One region of the Mesorhizobium sp. M0243 genome, then DNA from elsewhere that is predicted to be linked to it. Evidence: predicted binding sites of a transcription regulator. Region 1 holds the regulator's gene; each other region holds the start of a gene.
What was found. Region 1 encodes LexA, which represses DNA repair genes until DNA is damaged. Its sites were predicted from a motif close to TGTTCNNNNTGTGTTCNG; they were not measured.

Region 1 (4,213 bases):
CCGAAGGCGAGATCGCCGCGGCGCTCATCGTCGGCGTGCGCGCCGGCATTCCCGATGAGATCAATGAGGCGATGCGACGTACCGGCATCTACCACATCATCTCCATTTCGGGACTGCACATGGCGCTGGTCGCGGGCACCATCATGGGATTGCTGCGCGGCGCCTTCGCCTTGTTTCCCGACTTTTCCGCGCGTCGCCCGGTCAAGAAGTATGCCGCTGCCGCCGCGCTGTTCTCGATCGCGGCCTATCTCATCATCTCTGGAGTCGTCGTTGCCGCCGAGCGCAGCTTCATCATGCTGGCGGTGATGCTGATTGCCGTGCTGTTCGATCGAGCAGCACTCACCATGCGCAATCTGGCGATCTCGGCGATCGCCGTCATCGTGGTGTCGCCGCATGAGGTGGTCGGCCCGAGTTTTCAGATGTCGTTCGCCGCGACCGCGGCTCTGGTCGGCGCCTATGCCGGCTGGGCCGATCACCGCGCGGGAAAAGCTAGACCGCCGCCACCAAAGCGATCCATGCCAGGTTTCCTGACGCGAAAATTCCTGCTGGCGGCAACCGGCCTTGCCATGACCTCGATCATCGCCGGAAGCGCCACGACGCTGTTTGCCATCTGGCATTTTCAGCGTGTCTCGCCGCTTAGCCTGTTTGCCAACCTCGCGGTTATGCCGATCGTCACCGTCGTCATGTTCCTGGCCGTCGCCAGCGCGCTGCTGATGCCTTTCGGATTGGATTGGCCGGCTCTCTACCTGATGGGTAAGGGCCTGACGATGATGATCGCCATATCCGGCTGGATCTCCGAGCGTTCGCCTGTCGACGGGGTCGGGCTGATTTCGCAACAGTCGGTCCTGTTGGTGGCAATTGCTTTGGTCATCGCGACGATGGCGACAACTTGGCTGCGGCTCGCTGCCCTGCCATTCGCGCTGGCAGGCTTGCTGACCGTCTCGGATACGCGCACGCCGGATGTGCTGATCTCGGAAGACGCCCGGCTGGTGGCGTTGCCGATCGGTGGCGGCGAGCTTGCCGTCAGCCGGGAACGGCCGAACGAATTCACCGTCGACAACTGGAAACGCGCCCTGACATCAGAAACCATCGTCGTGCCAGAGGTGTTCGACAACAGCTATGGGCAATTCGATGTCGCGGATGCCGTTGATCTGCCGCTGGGATCGCCGTTCTATTGCTCCTCAGGCGTTTGCGTGGCCAGGCACATGTCCGGTGCGATCATTGCCTATGTCGAGGACCGCAAGGACACCTGGAAAGCCTGCGGCTTCGCCGAGCTGATCGTCATCAATGACGCCACCGCGTATGACGCCTGTCACAATCCGCTGGTTCTCGTCATCACCAAGCGGCAACTGGCTCGCAAAGGCAGTGCCGCGGTCTTCTTCGATCGCCAATCGGCGACCACGCCGGCGACGATCAGCTTCGCGGTGGACAGCCCATATCGGCCCTGGCACACGCAACGCAAATACTCTCGTGAGGCAAGGGGGCTGGCACCCTTCAAGAAACCGGAGAAGCCAGCGGCCAACCCGCAGCCGGCTCAGTAGCGGCGGATCAGGCCGACGAGCTTGCCTTGCACCTTGACCCTGTCCGGGCCGAAAATCCGTGTCTCGTAGGCTGGATTGGCGGCTTCGAGGGCAATCGAGGCGCCCTTGCGGCGGAACCGCTTCAGCGTCGCTTCCTCTTCGTCGACCAGCGCCACGATGATCTCGCCTGGCTGGGCGGTATCGGCGTTGCGGATGATGACGGTGTCGCCGTCGAAGATACCGGCCTCGATCATCGAGTCGCCCTTGACCTCCAGCGCATAGTGGGCGCCGCCCATGATCATGTCCGGCGGCACCGAGATCGAATGCGTCTGATGCTGGATGGCATCGATCGGCACACCGGCGGCGATACGGCCCATGACCGGGATCGACACGGCGGAGACCGCATCGTCATCATTGCCGGGCGAGGGCATCCGCGAAGGCGCCGGCTTGATCTGCCGGCCAAGGGCACCACCCTGACCGAGACTGCCCTGGATGACGCTTGGCGAAAACTTCTTTGCCGCGTTGAGGCCAGGCGCGATCGAGTCCGGCAATCGCAGCACTTCCAGCGCGCGTGCCCGGTTGGGCAACCGGCGAATAAAGCCGCGCTCCTCAAGTGCGGTGATCAGCCGATGAATCCCGGATTTGGAGGCAAGGTCAAGCGCCTCCTTCATCTCGTCGAAGGATGGCGGAATGCCGCTCTCCTTCAGGCGTTCATGGATGAACATCAGCAGTTCATGTTGCTTGCGCGTCAGCATGGCGGCCCCCAGGTTACCTGAAACCAGAATCGAAAAACAAACCCAGAACAAACCCTATCTGTTCCAGTTGTGTTCTGCAACCGTTTAAAGTTTAATGAATTTGTTAAGGCTGCTGAAATTATTTGGCGCTTGCCAGCGGGTCGCGATCAACAAGCGCCAGGCACAGCGATGCGCCTGCTCACATTGAAATTATTATGGTTAATGACCTGTGGCTCATCCTCGACCCAAGGCTTGGCATTATCAGTCTATCGACCTCCACAAAGGACGATATCAATCTTCGGGACGTTCGTTTGCCGTGAACGAAACGGAGCCAAAACGCCAACGTCTGTTGGCATTTGTGGCTGGAAATTCAGCCTCCGTCATCTGCCAGGCAGTGAGGGCGGCGGCGGTGGATCGCGGGGATCGTTGCGTCAGGTAACGGCTTCCTTGACCGCGAAACGGCGGTCCTTCCATGCGCCCGTGCGCAGAATATCCTCCAGCACCTCAACCGCCAGCCACACATTCTTGTAGCCGACATAGAGCGGCGTGAAGCCGAAACGGATGGTCGATGGCGCACGAAAATCACCGATGACGCCGCGCTCGATCAGCGCCCGCATGATTTGATAGCCGTGATCGTGAAGGAACGACACCTGGCTGCCGCGCCTGGTCGCGTCGCGGGTGGTCTCCAGCGTGAGACCGTAGGCGCCGCACCTGGCTTCGACGAGCTGGATGAACAGTTCTGTCAACGCGACACTCTTCTTTCGCAATGCCGCCATGTCGACGTCATTCCAGATGGCAAGCGCGCCTTTGAGCGCCCGCATCGACAGGATCGGCTGAGTGCCGCACAAAAAGCGGCGGATGCCGGTGCCGGCAACATAACCCCGTTCGAAGGCAAAGGGCCGCGCATGGCCCCACCAGCCGCTGAGCGGCTGGCTGATATCGCCGTGGTGGCGCTGCGCGGCATAGATGAAGGCCGGTGCGCCCGGACCGCCGTTGAGGTACTTGTAGGTGCAGCCGATGGCGAAATCGGCATTTGCGTGATCGAGCTCGACGGGCAGGGCGCCGGCGGTGTGGCAAAGATCCCAGACGATCAGCGCTCCGGCCGCATGAGCTTTGCGCGTCAGCGCCGCCATGTCGCGCAGTTCACCCGATTTGTAATTGACGTGATTGACCAGCACCACCGCGACGTTTTCGTCGATCAGCTCTTCGATGGTCGGCGCGTCGACACCCGCGAGGCGCAGCAGGACGCCATCCCGGGTCGAGGCCACGCCTTCGGCGATGTACAGGTCGGTGGGAAAACTGTCACCTTCGGCGACGATGGCCGACCGGCCGGGCCGCATCTCCATCGCCGCGTGCAGCACCTTGTAGATGTTGGTCGATGTCGTGTCGCAGACAACGGTCTGGCCGGCCGCGGCTCCTATCAGGCGTCCGAGCTGGTCGCCGAGTTCGATTGGCATCTCGAACCATCCGGCCGTGTTCCAAGCTCGGATGAGATCCTGGGCCCATTCTTGGGTCGCCGCCTGCTGCAGCTCGCTGAAAACGGCATGAGACGCTGCCCCCAGTGAATTGCCGTCGAGATAGATCATCCCCTCCGGCAGAATGAAACGGTCGCGCATGGCCCGCAGCGGATCCGTGGCATCCATCGCTTCGACTGCGGCGAGATCAGGAATTCCACTCATGGTCGGTCAGTCCCCGGTTGTTCGCGAAGGGTTTTCCGCCACAGCGCGTCCCCTCGGTGTGCCTGTTTTCATTTCGACGTCAGAGCCGGGTGCGGACCGTCCACAGCTCCGGGAACAGCACGACCTCGAGCATTTTCTTCAGATACGAAGCACCCGACGTGCCGCCGGTGCCGCGTTTCAGGCCGATGATGCGCTCCACCGTGGTGACGTGGTTGAAGCGCCAGCGGCGGAAGTAGTCCTCGAAGTCGACCAGCTTCTCGGCCAGTTCGTAGAACATCCA
Region 2 (4,213 bases), on a different contig from region 1:
TTTCGACAGCAGGAACGGTGTCACCGCCTTGCCGGTCACGCTGAGCGCTTCTGCGGCCTTTTGCGCGGCGTCGATATAGCCCGCCATCTCCTCAGCCGGGATTTCATGGTTTTCCGGCACCGGATTGGCAATCAGCATGCCGCCGGCGAGCCCCAGCGCTGCCCTCGTCTGGTAGAAATGCGCGATCGCTTCCGGCTCGTGCAAGGTCAGCGGCGCGCGGAACGGCGACTGCCGCGACCAGAAGGCGGGCATCGTCTCGCAGCCAAGGCCGATCACCGGCACGCCGCGCGTCTCCAGCACCTCCAGCGTCTTTTCGATGTCGAGGATGGCCTTGGCGCCGGCCGAGACGACGATGACCGGGGTGCGCGCCAGCTCGTCGAGATCGGCGGAAATGTCAAAACTCTTTTCGGCGCCCTTGTGCACGCCGCCGATGCCGCCGGTGGCGAACACTTTTATGCCGACCATATGCGCCGCGATCATCGTGGCGGCGACCGTGGTGCCACCGGTGCGCCCTTGCGCCACGGCAAAACCGAGATCGGCGCGCGACAGTTTCATGGCGTCGCCCGTCATCGCCAGCGATTCGCGCTCGCCGTCCGAAAGCCCGATCTTTATGCGGCCGCCAACCACGGCGATGGTCGCCGGCACGGCGCCGCCGTCGGTGATGATCTTTTCGACATCGGCCGCCATGGCGCCATTGTCGGGGTAGGGCATGCCATGGGTGATGATGGTGCTTTCCAGCGCCACCACCGGCCGCCCGGCAGCCAGGGCCTGCGCCACCGGCGCGTGGATGTCGATGAAGGGGCGGGCGGTCTCAGGGGTCATCAGGGTCTCCAATCCGGAATGCAGCGCGTCCGTCGGGACATCAGGCAACATCGTGGCACTATGAATTTGCCGGTCTCATGCCACTTCCCTGGCATCCGGCACAAGAGCCAATGCCTCAGTGAAATCAGCCGCGGTGAACTCCGGAACGGCGTTGGCGCTTTCGATGGCAAGCGTCGCCCCGGCAATGCCTTCGCGCAGTGCTGACCGCAGGGGCAGTCCGCGCAGCAAAGCAGCGACCGTTGCGCCCGCCAGGGCATCGCCGGCCCCGGTGACGTCAGCGACCTTTCTTGGCGGCGGCGGCAGGATCGAGAAGGCGCCGGCTTCATCGAAGCCCAGCATGGGCTCGCTGCCCGCCGTCACCACGCCGCTGACGAGGCCGCTGCATCGCAACCCGTCGACGACCTCGCGCTCCGTGGCAGTCGCGGCGACGCCGGCCAGCACCATGGCCTCGCGCCGGTTCATGAAGACGAGCGAGAGCTCCTTCAGCACCGGTATCAGCCGCGTTACCTTGGCAGGCGAAATTGCAATGGCGAAAACCGGCTTGCCCGTGGCGAGCGCGACCAGCCGTTCCAGCGCCGAAGAGGGCAGGTTGGCGTCGCACAGGATCGCATCGGCGGCAGCGATCACCTCCCGCACCTTGGAGCGCCTGATCTGCTTGGGAAACGCCAAATCATAGAGCGCCATGTCGGCAAAGCCGACGATCAGCTCGCCTTCGCTGTCGATCAGCGCCGTGTAGCTCGGTGTCGTGCGGTCGAGGAAGACCGCCGACAGGTCGGTAATGCCTGCCTCGGCAATGGCTCGCGAAACGGTGTCGGCAGCGGCATCGCCGCCGCGAACCGATATGAGCGACGCGGAGACGCCGCGCCGCACCGCACTGCGCAAAGCGTTGAAGACCCCGCCGCCGACATCCTCGCGCATCGTGCCGGGATTGGAGGCAGCCGGCACGTAAGCGCCGGACACCTGGCCGCGCCGGTCGATATGGGCGCCGCCTACGGCCAGTATTTTCGCGGATTTCAGCATGCCGGCGATATGACCTTTGTTATTCCAGCCGCACAAGCGCTAGGCTGTGCAACGGAGCTTCGCATGCAAGGCGGCGATTCGGCAGATCGAAACAACCGAGCCGTCTGGCCCAATGTGTGGTGCATCCCTGATCGAATCCTTGGACAAAAAAAGAACAAATCCGGATATTCTTTGTTTTTCAGATATTTGACCCCTCTTGCCAAATGAGAACAAAAAAGGTACAAATAGGCAGGGATTACGGATTGTCCGGCCTTCATTGACGACCAAGGGGTGATGTATCATGGCTCAGAATTCTTTGCGGCTTGTAGAGGACAAGGCAGTGGACAAATCAAAGGCTCTGGATGCGGCGCTGTCGCAGATCGAGCGGGCTTTCGGCAAGGGCTCGATCATGCGGCTCGGCGCCAACGATCAGGTCGTCGAGATTGAAACGGTGCCGACCGGCTCGCTTGGCCTAGACATCGCGCTTGGTGTTGGTGGCTTGCCGCGCGGTCGCATCATCGAGATCTACGGGCCGGAAAGCTCGGGCAAGACGACGCTGGCGCTGCACACCGTGGCCGAAGCCCAGAAGAAGGGCGGCATCTGCGCCTTCGTCGATGCCGAGCATGCGCTCGATCCGGTCTATGCCCGCAAGCTTGGCGTCGATCTCGAAAACCTTCTGATCTCGCAGCCGGACACCGGTGAGCAGGCGCTGGAAATCTGCGACACGCTGGTGCGCTCCGGCGCCATCGACGTGCTGGTGGTCGATTCGGTCGCGGCGCTGACGCCACGCGCCGAAATTGAAGGTGAGATGGGCGATTCGCTGCCCGGCCTGCAGGCCCGCTTGATGAGCCAGGCGCTGCGCAAGCTGACCGCTTCGATCTCGCGCTCCAACACCATGGTCATCTTCATCAACCAGATCCGCATGAAGATCGGCGTCATGTTTGGTTCGCCCGAGACCACGACGGGCGGCAACGCGCTGAAATTCTACGCTTCGGTGCGTCTTGACATCCGCCGCATCGGCTCGATCAAGGACCGCGACGAGGTTGTCGGCAACCAGACCCGCGTCAAGGTGGTCAAGAACAAGTTGGCGCCGCCCTTCAAGGTGGTCGAATTCGACATCATGTTTGGTGAGGGCGTGTCCAAAACCGGCGAACTGGTCGATCTCGGGGTCAAGGCCGGTATTGTAGAGAAGTCTGGCGCCTGGTTTTCTTATAATTCGCAGCGTCTCGGCCAGGGCCGCGAAAATGCCAAGCTGTTCCTGCGTGACAATCCCGACACGGCACGCGAGATCGAGTTGTCGATCAGGCAGAATGCCGGGCTGATCGCCGAGAAATTCCTCGAGAATGGCGGCCCTGAGCGCGGCGAAGACGACGGTTTCGAGGAAGAATCCGGCGCCATGTAACAGCTTCGTGCGCGATGCCGGCCGGAGTTCGGCCATAATCGCGTTCTATTATCTCAGGCTTATGTAATTGAGTTCCGCGTTATTGCGTTTCGAAACCGCCGGCCCAGTGCCGGCGGTTTTGCGTTTCGGCAGCGAAAACAGGCCGGTTCGAATGGCCGGCAAAGGCCGTGGATTGGACCAACTCCGTGTTTCTGGACAGGGTGAGGCGCGGCGGCTAAAAGGCCAAGTCCTAATCTTCTAAAATCGCAGAGCCCATTTCCGCCGGTTTGCCGGCGGCTCTTCCGAAAAGGCAGCATTCATGAGTGGCGTGAACGAGATCCGGTCGACATTTCTCGACTACTTCCGCAAGGAGGGTCACGAGATCGTCGCGTCGAGCCCGCTGGTGCCGCGCAACGATCCGACACTGATGTTCACCAACGCCGGCATGGTGCAGTTCAAGAATGTCTTCACCGGTTTGGAGAAGCGGCCCTATTCGCGCGCGTCGACCGCCCAGAAGAGCGTGCGCGCCGGCGGCAAGCACAACGATCTCGACAATGTCGGCTACACTGCGCGCCATCTGACCTTCTTCGAGATGCTCGGCAATTTTTCCTTTGGCGACTATTTCAAGGAGCGAGCCATCGAGCTCGCCTGGAACCTGATCACCAGGGAGTTCGGGCTGAACAAGGACAAGCTGCTGGTCACCGTCTATCATACGGACGACGAGGCGGCCGGTTTCTGGAAGAAGATCGCCGGGTTTTCCGACGACCGCATCATTCGCATCGCGACATCGGACAATTTCTGGGCGATGGGCGATACCGGCCCGTGCGGTCCGTGTTCGGAGATCTTCATCGACCGCGGCGAGCACATCTGGGGCGGCCCTCCCGGCAGCCCGGAGGAGGATGGCGACCGTTTCCTGGAATTCTGGAACCTGGTGTTCATGCAGTATGAACAGGTGACGAAAGAAGAGCGCATCGACCTGCCGCGCCCCTCGATCGACACCGGCATGGGCCT
Region 3 (4,213 bases), on a different contig from region 1:
CCGAAGCGTTCGGCGCGCGCTTCGAACTCGGCGGCCAGCGCCTTCTGGGCGGCGGTGCGCACCGCCTTGGCGTCTTCGCCGCCGGCGGTCTGGTCGGCGGTGAAGCGGAACCCTTGCAACTCGCCGACATGGTGGCCTTCGACAAGGACGGTTCCGGTAGGACTAATTTCGGCTTCGGGCATGGTATTTTCTCTAAGGCGCCGCATGAGGACGGAAGTCCTGCGGTCTACGAAGCGTTTCGTCAACCGCTCATGCAGCGCATCCGACAATCTGTCTTCGATTTCGCGCGTCTTTTCCTGCCAGTGTGCCTGATCGGCCAGCCAGCCGGGCCGGTTCGACACGAATGTCCAGGTGCGGATCTGGGCAATGCGATGCGACAGCGTGTCGATATCGCCCTCGGTGGTATCGGCGCGGCGCACCTGCTCGGCCATGTAATTCTCGTCGACATGGCCGTAGCGTGCGAGGTCCGTGTAAATGGAAGCGATGAGGTCGGCATGCTGCGCCGGCGCGATCCTGCGGTAGTCGGGCAGCGCGCAGGCTTCCCACAGCAGCGCCACGCGCTTGGCATTGGTGGTGAGTGCGCGAATGTCCTCGTCGCGCGATAGATGCTCGAGCGCCTGTGCATCGACGGCAGGCAATGCCCGCGTCAGTCCCTCGACGGGGGCGTTGGTCTCGATCGAGCGCTTCAGCGCGTCGAGGCTGGCAAAGTCGAAATGCGCGGTGCGCCACTGCAGCACCTTCACCGGATCGAAATCGTGGCCTTCGATCTTCTTGATCAGCTCTTCGTCCAGCGGGTCGACCTGGCCGGTGACACCGAACGTACCGTCACGCAGATGCCGGCCGGCGCGGCCGGCGATCTGGCCGAGCTCGGCCGCGGTCAGGTTGCGATACTGGAAGCCGTCGAACTTGCGGTTCTGGGCGAAGGCGACGTGGTCGAGATCGAGGTTGAGACCCATGCCGATGGCATCGGTGGCGATGAGATAATCGACATCGCCGGACTGGAACAGCGCCACCTGGGCGTTGCGGGTGCGCGGCGAGAGCGCGCCGAGCACAACGGCGGCACCGCCCTGCTGGCGGCGGATCAGCTCGGCGATGGCGTAGACCTCGTCGGCCGAGAAGGCGACGATCGCCGTGCGCCGCGGCAGGCGGGTCAGCTTCTTGGAGCCGGCATAGGCAAGATGCGACAGCCTCGGCCGCGTCACCACCGAGACACCCCTCAGCAGGCGCTGCAGAATGCCATGCATGGTGGCTGCACCGAGCAGCAGCGTTTCCTGGCGGCCGCGCAGATGCAGGATGCGGTCGGTGAAGATGTGGCCACGCTCGAGGTCGCCGGCGAGCTGCACTTCGTCGATGGCGACGAAGGCGGCGTCGGTCTCGCGCGGCATGGCCTCGACAGTGCAGACCGAATATCTGGCGCCCGGCGGCTGGATCTTTTCCTCGCCGGTGATCAGCGCCACTTTGTGGGCGCCGACCTTTTCGCAGACACGGGCGTAGACCTCGCGCGCCAGCAGCCTGAGCGGCAGGCCGATGATACCACTCTCATGCGCCACCATGCGCTCGATTGCGAGATGGGTCTTGCCGGTGTTGGTCGGCCCGAGCACGGCGGTCACGTCGCGGCCCGACAGGATCAGCGGCTCGGTGTGTTTGGGCTGGATGTTCATCAACCTAGAATAAGGCTTCTGGGACCTGGAAATAAGGCTTCTTGGCCTCTGGTTGTCGGGAGCGTGCCTCAAATGGCGCGTATGACAGGCGACACATAGGGATTTCGGGCGCGAAGCGAAAGCGGAATGTTCCGTCGGCGGCGAGAAGGTGGTTTTGTCAAGCTTTCAATCGGCTGCGGATTAACGGATAGAACGAGTCTGGAACGAATCGGCGACGAATCAGTGACTCCTGCAGATTCAGCTTTTGTTCACGGCTACATGTGGATTTCGCGACCGCGAGTCGCACCACATGCTGAATCGCTGAACTGGCCCGTTTGATGCTAAGAGGGCGTTGCCGTTAACCTTTGCCTGGAAACAATCACGGTGGCTTGGCGCGCCTCGACCAACATTATGAAATTGTTGATCTTTCTTAACCTGCGTTAAGCAGTTGGGCAGGCGATTCCGGCTGTCGTCGTTAACGTTCAGCTCATAGCCGGAACGAATCGGCGACGAATCGGCGATGGCGTAATTTTCCCGATTTGTTCACCTCAATATCTTGTGTTGTGAACAGTTTATCCACCGAGAATCCACAGGTTGCCAGGGAGCTTTTGCACAGGGCTGCTGCCGGCTGTTAACCTTCGCGTGCCGAATTGGGTCAGCTACGGTCGCGAGCACGTCAAAGGGACCGTGCCGGAAACGGGCCGGTGTGCCGGCCCGTCGATCTCCTACATCGCCACGTCGTCAGGCGAAGTATTGGCCACCGTTGGCCGTGATGGTCGAGCCGGTGATGAAGCCGGCATCTTCGGATGCGAGGAAGACTACGCAGCGCGCGATCTCTTCCGGTTCGCCGAGGCGACCGACGGGGATTTGCGGGATGATGCGGTCGTTGAGCACCCTCTCGTCGATCGCCTTGACCATCTCGGTGGCGATGTAGCCAGGGCAGATGACGTTGACGGTGATGCCCGCGCGGGCTCCCTCTTGAGCGAGGGCTTTGCTGAAACCGATGTCGCCAGCCTTCGCGGCGGAATAGTTGACCTGGCCGGCCTGGCCTTTCTGGCCGTTGATCGACGAGATGGTGATGACGCGGCCGAACTTGCGGTCGCGCATGCCGCTCCACAGCGGATGCGTCATGTTGAAGACGCCGGACAGGTTGGTGTCGATGACCTCTTTCCACTGCTCGCGCGTGATCTTGTGGAACATGGCGTCGCGGGTGATGCCGGCATTGTTGACCAGCACCGAGACCGGGCCGAGATCGGCCTCGACCTGCTTGATGCCGGCCGCGCAGGAATCATAGTCGGCGACCGACCATTTGTAGACCGGAATGCCGGTCTCGGCCTTGAATTTCGCCGCTGCGGCGTCATTGCCGGCGTAGTTCGCGGCAACCGAATAGCCGACGGTCTTCAATGCGATCGAGATCGCCGCCCCGATGCCGCGCGATCCGCCTGTGACGATTGCTACCTTGGTCATGCATTTCCCCTTTTTTTGATACCGCCCTGTTGTCGGGCTTGGCAGGCACTGGATACAGAACGGGCGGCTCGCGCCGCCCGGTTAGTGAGTTCTTCAGAGTGCTTCGATACACATGGCGACGCCCATGCCGCCGCCGATGCACAGGGTAGCGAGACCCTTCTTGGCGCCGCGCCGGCGCATCTCGAAGACCAGCGTGTTGAAGACACGGGCGCCGGAAGCACCGATCGGGTGGCCGATGGCGATGGCGCCGCCATTGACGTTGACGATCGAGGGGTCCCAGCCCATGTCCTTGTTGACGGCGCAGGCCTGCGCGGCAAAGGCCTCGTTGGCCTCGACCAGGTCGAGATCGCCGACCGACCAGCCGGCCTTTTCCAAGGCCTTGCGCGATGCTGGGATCGGGCCGGTGCCCATGATCTGCGGATCGACGCCGGCGGTTGCCCAGGACACGATGCGTGCCAGCGGGGTGATGCCGCGCCTCACCGCTTCCGCCTCGCTCATCAGCAGCGCGCCGGCGGCACCGTCATTGATGCCGGAGGCGTTGGCGGCGGTCACCGTGCCGTCCTTGTCAAAGGCCGGCTTCAGCTTGGTCATGGCGTCGAGCGTGGCGCCATGGCGGATGTATTCGTCCTGGTCGACAATGGTGTCGCCCTTCTTGCCCTTGAGTGTGACGGCGACGATCTCGTCCTTGAACTTGCCGGCCTTTTGCGCGGCCTCGGCCTTGTTCTGCGAAGCCAGCGCAAACTGATCCTGGTCTTCGCGGGTGATCTGGAACTGACGTGCCACGTTTTCGGCGGTGTTGCCCATGTGATAACCGTTGAAGGCATCCCACAGCCCGTCCTTGATCATGGTGTCGATCAACTTGAAGTCGCCCATCTTGACGCCGGCGCGCAGGTGCTGGGCATGGGTCGAAAGCGACATCGATTCCTGGCCGCCGGCGACGATGACCTTGGCATCGCCGGTGGCGATCTGCTGCATGCCGAGCGCAATGGCACGCAGGCCCGAGCCGCAAACCTGATTGAGGCCCCAGGCTGTGGTTTCCTTGGGCAAGCCAGCATTGATCGATGCCTGGCGGGCCGGGTTCTGGCCTTGCGCGGCGGTCAGCACCT
Region 4 (4,213 bases), on a different contig from region 1:
CAAGGGCCGCGTCCAGCCCAACGGCTACACCGAGCCGGTGCTGCACGCGCGGCGGCTGGAACTGAAGGCGCAGCAAGCCTGAGGCAACGGATCGGTTTTGTCGTATTTCGCTCGACGGTGGTGAAATCGCCAGCGGCGTTGAAGGCGCGTCCGTGACTGGTGCGGCGGATGCTATTTGCTTCCGGCCACAGACAAGGCGTCAGGAAGCCGTATGGTCCAGGAGCCGGATGGTGGGATCGCGACGGTGTTCGGAGTTGACCCGATCGACGCCTTCCACCGTAATCGCGATCGTCCCGTTTTCCACTCTTGCTATCCAGCCCTTCGCTTTCAAATACCAGAGATGAAATTCGAGATGCTCTCGCGGACAGCCTGACAAGCGTTCGAGCTCCACATCTCCGATCCCGGGATTGCTGACGTCGTGCCGGCGCTTCGCGTAAAGCAGCGACAGCAGCCTGGCCTGGATCACGACATCCCGCTCGACGCCCTTGGTGCTGCTGGCTTCCTCGGTCAGCTCGCGGCGAAGGCCGGCATGGTCCTTGTACGCGATGTCGTATTGAGCGCGTTTGACCGGATCCTTGAGCGTGTTGTGGGCTTCCACGATTTCACTGAAGCGGGCTTCATCGCCGGTTTCGCGATTGTCGGGATGATAGCGCATCGCAAAATAGCGAAATATGCGCTCCAGCGTTTCCGAATTGGCGTTCGGGCTAACTTCCAAAACTTCGTAGTAGTCAATGAACATAGCGGGCTCCCCGACCGCAACCATATTCGCATTGTCTAAATAAGGAATGTCCAATGCAGAGACCAAGACTTTGGTCCGGCGTCGATGACATCCACGCTTCTGGAAGAGGAAGAAAATGGCCGGCGCCCGCTCGGTGAGGCCGTTGGGTGGTGAGGACGCCGGCCAAGCGGACAATCAGGTCCGCCGCACCGTGGAGATGATCGATTCGCGGAGGCCGGGTTATGGCGTGATCGCGGAATGCAATGTGGCGAGGCCGGCTTGTCGGCGGACCTACGCCGCCTGCGCCATCCGCTCCGAGCTCATGCGGTAGGAGATCGCTTCGGCCAGATGGATTCGGCCGACGGTTTCGCTGGCGTCGAGATCGGCAAGCGTCCGTGCCACCTTCAGCACACGGTGATAGGCCCGCGCCGAAAAGGCGAGCTTTTCGCTGGCGTCCTTGAGCAGCGACAGGCCGGCGGCGTCCGGCATGGCGATCTCCTCGATGACCGAGGGCGCGCAATGCGCGTTGGTGGTGGCGCGGGTGGCGCCGAGCCGCTCGAAACGTTCGCGCTGGATGGTGCGGGCGCGTGCCACACGCAGCGCCACATCGGCACTTTTCTCCGCCCGATCGGGCCGGATCAAGTCGCTGGCCGACACTGCGGGCACTTCGATCCTGAGATCGATGCGGTCGAGCAGCGGACCCGAAATGCGCGCCTGATAGTCGGTGCGGCAACGCTCGCCGCGCAGGCAGCGATAGCCCGGCTCGCCGGCCATGCCGCAACGGCACGGGTTCATCGCCGCCACCAGCTGGATACGCGCCGGATAGGTGACGCGATGGTTGGCCCGCGCGATCATGCAGTCGCCGGTCTCCAGCGGCTGGCGCAGCGCATCGAGCGTCTGCGGCGTGAACTCGGGAAACTCGTCGAGGAACAGCACGCCGTGGTGGGCAAGCGACACCTCACCCGGCCGTGCGCGGATGCCGCCGCCGACCATCGCCGCCATCGAGGCCGAATGATGCGGGGCGCGGAACGGCCGCCGGTCGGTCAGCTTGCCTTCGCCGAGCTCTCCCGCCACCGAGGCGATCATCGAGACTTCGAGCAATTCCTTCGGCGCCAGCGGCGGCAGGATCGACGGCAGCCGCTGCGCCAGCATCGATTTGCCGGATCCAGGCGGTCCGATCATAAGCAGATTATGACCGCCGGCCGCCGCCACCTCCAGCGCCCGCTTGGCGGTCTCCTGGCCCTTGATGTCGGCGAGGTCAGGCAGATCCAGCGCCGCGGCGTGCATACCGGCCTCGGGGCGCGACAGCACCTGCGTGCCACGAAAATGATTGGCGATGGCAATCAGGCTGCGCGGTGCCAGAATGTCGATATCCTTTCCAGCCCAGGCCGCTTCCGGCCCGCATGCGAACGGGCAGATCAGGCCCTTGCCCTCGGCATTGGCGGCGATCGCCGCCGGCAAGGAGCCGGCGACCGCGGCAATCGTGCCGTCGAGTGACAATTCTCCAAGCACGACATAGCCGGCCAGCATGTCGCCCGGAATGGCGCCCAGCGCGGCCATTAGGCCGAGTGCGATCGGCAGGTCGTAGTGGCTGCCTTCCTTCGGCAGGTCGGCCGGCGCCAGATTGACAGTCACCTTCTTCGACGGCATCGACAGGCCGGAAGCATGCAGTGCGGCCTGCACCCGCTCGCGGCTTTCGGCCACCGCCTTGTCGCCCAGGCCGACGATGTGCATGTTGACCTTGCCGGGCGCGATCATCACCTGCACGTCGACCGGCACGGCCTCGATGCCTTGGAAAGCGACCGTGCGAACCCGCGCCACCATTTTTTGTACCCCCGGACAGTAGTTCGCCCATGCCCTGGCGATCAGGGTGTGAGCGAAGTCAAAGAAGACAACCACAGATTTCGGAGTTAAGCAAGAACATTACGAGAACATATAGCTTCACCACGGTGAGGAATTCTGCCGGCAAGGAGCGTCCATAAGCTAGGCTTTGATCGGAAGCTTGAGCGCCCGCTCCGTCAAAGGCTCGCTGGCATCAAAGATGACATACCCGAGCATAGATGGCTAGAATTTGTCGAACAGGCGCTCCACCTTGCGGGCGAACATTTCCCTCTGGTCATCAGAGATGTTTTCGACGGAATATCTCGTCAGGTAGAGGTGCCTCACGTTGCGGCCGCACATAGTCTTGAGACCGCGCAGCAGCACCTTCCTTCCCGGGTTTTGCATGTACAGTTCAGTATACCACCACGGCGACCCGCATGTGGTAACAACGCCCATCCGCCGGATGTTCAATAGCGCCGGCTTGATCACGCCACCGTCTGCCGGCAACTCGTAAGCCACCCCCGGTCGCCAAACTCGATCAAAATAACCCTTCAAGATTGCGGGCATGCCTGACCACCATGTCGGAAAGCAGAAAACGCATGCCTCCGCCCATCTCAACGCGTCGATGTAAACCTGCAAGTCGCTGGGTGCCTGGGCAGGGTCAAAGTGGCCATGTCTTTCTTCGGCATGCATCACGGGATCGAACTTCATCTGATGGAGATCGAAATCAACGACCTCGTCACCCCTGGCTTTGAGGGTCTGAACGACCCGTTTGTGGAGCGCCGCCTGGTAACTGTCGGCTAGTGGATGCGCGTAGACGACATTGATTTTCATGGCGCGGGCCTTCAGGCTTCGAATTACACGCACATATTAGCCGTCGCGCAACCAAGTGGAAACAGCAAGGTCAGTGGCGGGGAGGGAAGCCCATCGCCGGTGTCGATCCGCAGCGGGCTTATACAATCGCCTGATCAAATGAGGAACATTACAAGAATATGCAGCCGCGCCGGTCGCGGCTGGGTTGTGGCCGGTTGCAGAAACCGGAACATGGTTAAGACAAAGTGAAAACGGTTACGTCCGCCGCTTGTCCTCGACCGCGTCCCAGAACAGGCTGGCGATGTCGGCGCCGCCGAAGCGCTTGACCTCGCGCACGCCGGTCGGCGAGGTCACGTTGATCTCGGTCATGTAGTCGCCGATGACGTCGATACCGACCAGGATGAAGCCGCGCTCTTTCAGCGAGGGCCCGATGCGGGCGCAGATCTCGCGTTCGCGCTCCGTCAGTTCGGTCTTTTCGGCGCGGCCGCCGACATGCATGTTGGAGCGGGAATCGTGTTCGGCCGGCACCCGGTTGATGGCGCCGACCGGCTCGCCGTCGATCAGGATGATGCGCTTGTCGCCCTTGCGCACGTCCTTGAGATAGCGCTGCACGATATAGGGTTCGCGGAACATCTGGCCGAACATTTCCAGCAGCGAGGCAAGGTTGCGGTCGGCCTCCAGCATGTGGAAGATACCGGCGCCGCCATTGCCGTACAGCGGCTTGATGATGATGTCGCCGAACTCCTTGCGGAAGGCGGCAACTTCGAGTGGATCCTTGGTGATCAGCGTGTCCGGCATCAGGTCGGCAAATTCGGTGACGAAGATCTTTTCGGGGCTGTTGCGCACCCATGCCGGGTCGTT

Region 2: recA (recombinase RecA) is a predicted target of LexA. The motif match lies at 2,048-2,065, and genes of this name have one in related genera.
Region 3: NKJ11_RS30240 (helicase-related protein) is a predicted target of LexA. The motif match lies at 1,850-1,867, and genes of this name have one in related genera.
Region 4: NKJ11_RS12435 (YifB family Mg chelatase-like AAA ATPase) is a predicted target of LexA. The motif match lies at 2,635-2,652, and genes of this name have one in related genera.

What each region holds. Positions count from the first base shown of each region.
Region 1 covers NZ_JAMYSF010000015.1:118,701-122,913, reverse strand. The annotation lists gene NKJ11_RS20205 (ComEC/Rec2 family competence protein) at 1-1,541, shown strand, start outside; gene lexA (transcriptional repressor LexA) at 1,535-2,275, opposite strand; gene kynU (kynureninase) at 2,686-3,933, opposite strand; gene kynA (tryptophan 2,3-dioxygenase) at 4,013-4,213, opposite strand, start outside.
Region 2 covers NZ_JAMYSF010000039.1:32,357-36,569, forward strand. The annotation lists gene NKJ11_RS31030 (pseudouridine-5'-phosphate glycosidase) at 1-822, opposite strand, end outside; gene NKJ11_RS31035 (carbohydrate kinase family protein) at 898-1,842, opposite strand; gene recA (recombinase RecA) at 2,123-3,223, shown strand; gene alaS (alanine--tRNA ligase) at 3,522-4,213, shown strand, end outside.
Region 3 covers NZ_JAMYSF010000036.1:29,551-33,763, forward strand. The annotation lists gene NKJ11_RS30240 (helicase-related protein) at 1-1,661, opposite strand, end outside; gene phbB (acetoacetyl-CoA reductase) at 2,382-3,107, opposite strand; gene NKJ11_RS30250 (acetyl-CoA C-acetyltransferase) at 3,201-4,213, opposite strand, start outside.
Region 4 covers NZ_JAMYSF010000007.1:267,016-271,228, reverse strand. The annotation lists gene NKJ11_RS12445 (malate synthase G) at 1-82, shown strand, start outside; gene NKJ11_RS12440 (DnaJ domain-containing protein) at 200-739, opposite strand; gene NKJ11_RS12435 (YifB family Mg chelatase-like AAA ATPase) at 1,010-2,542, opposite strand; gene NKJ11_RS12430 (NAD(P)H-dependent oxidoreductase) at 2,783-3,373, opposite strand; gene gshB (glutathione synthase) at 3,608-4,213, opposite strand, start outside.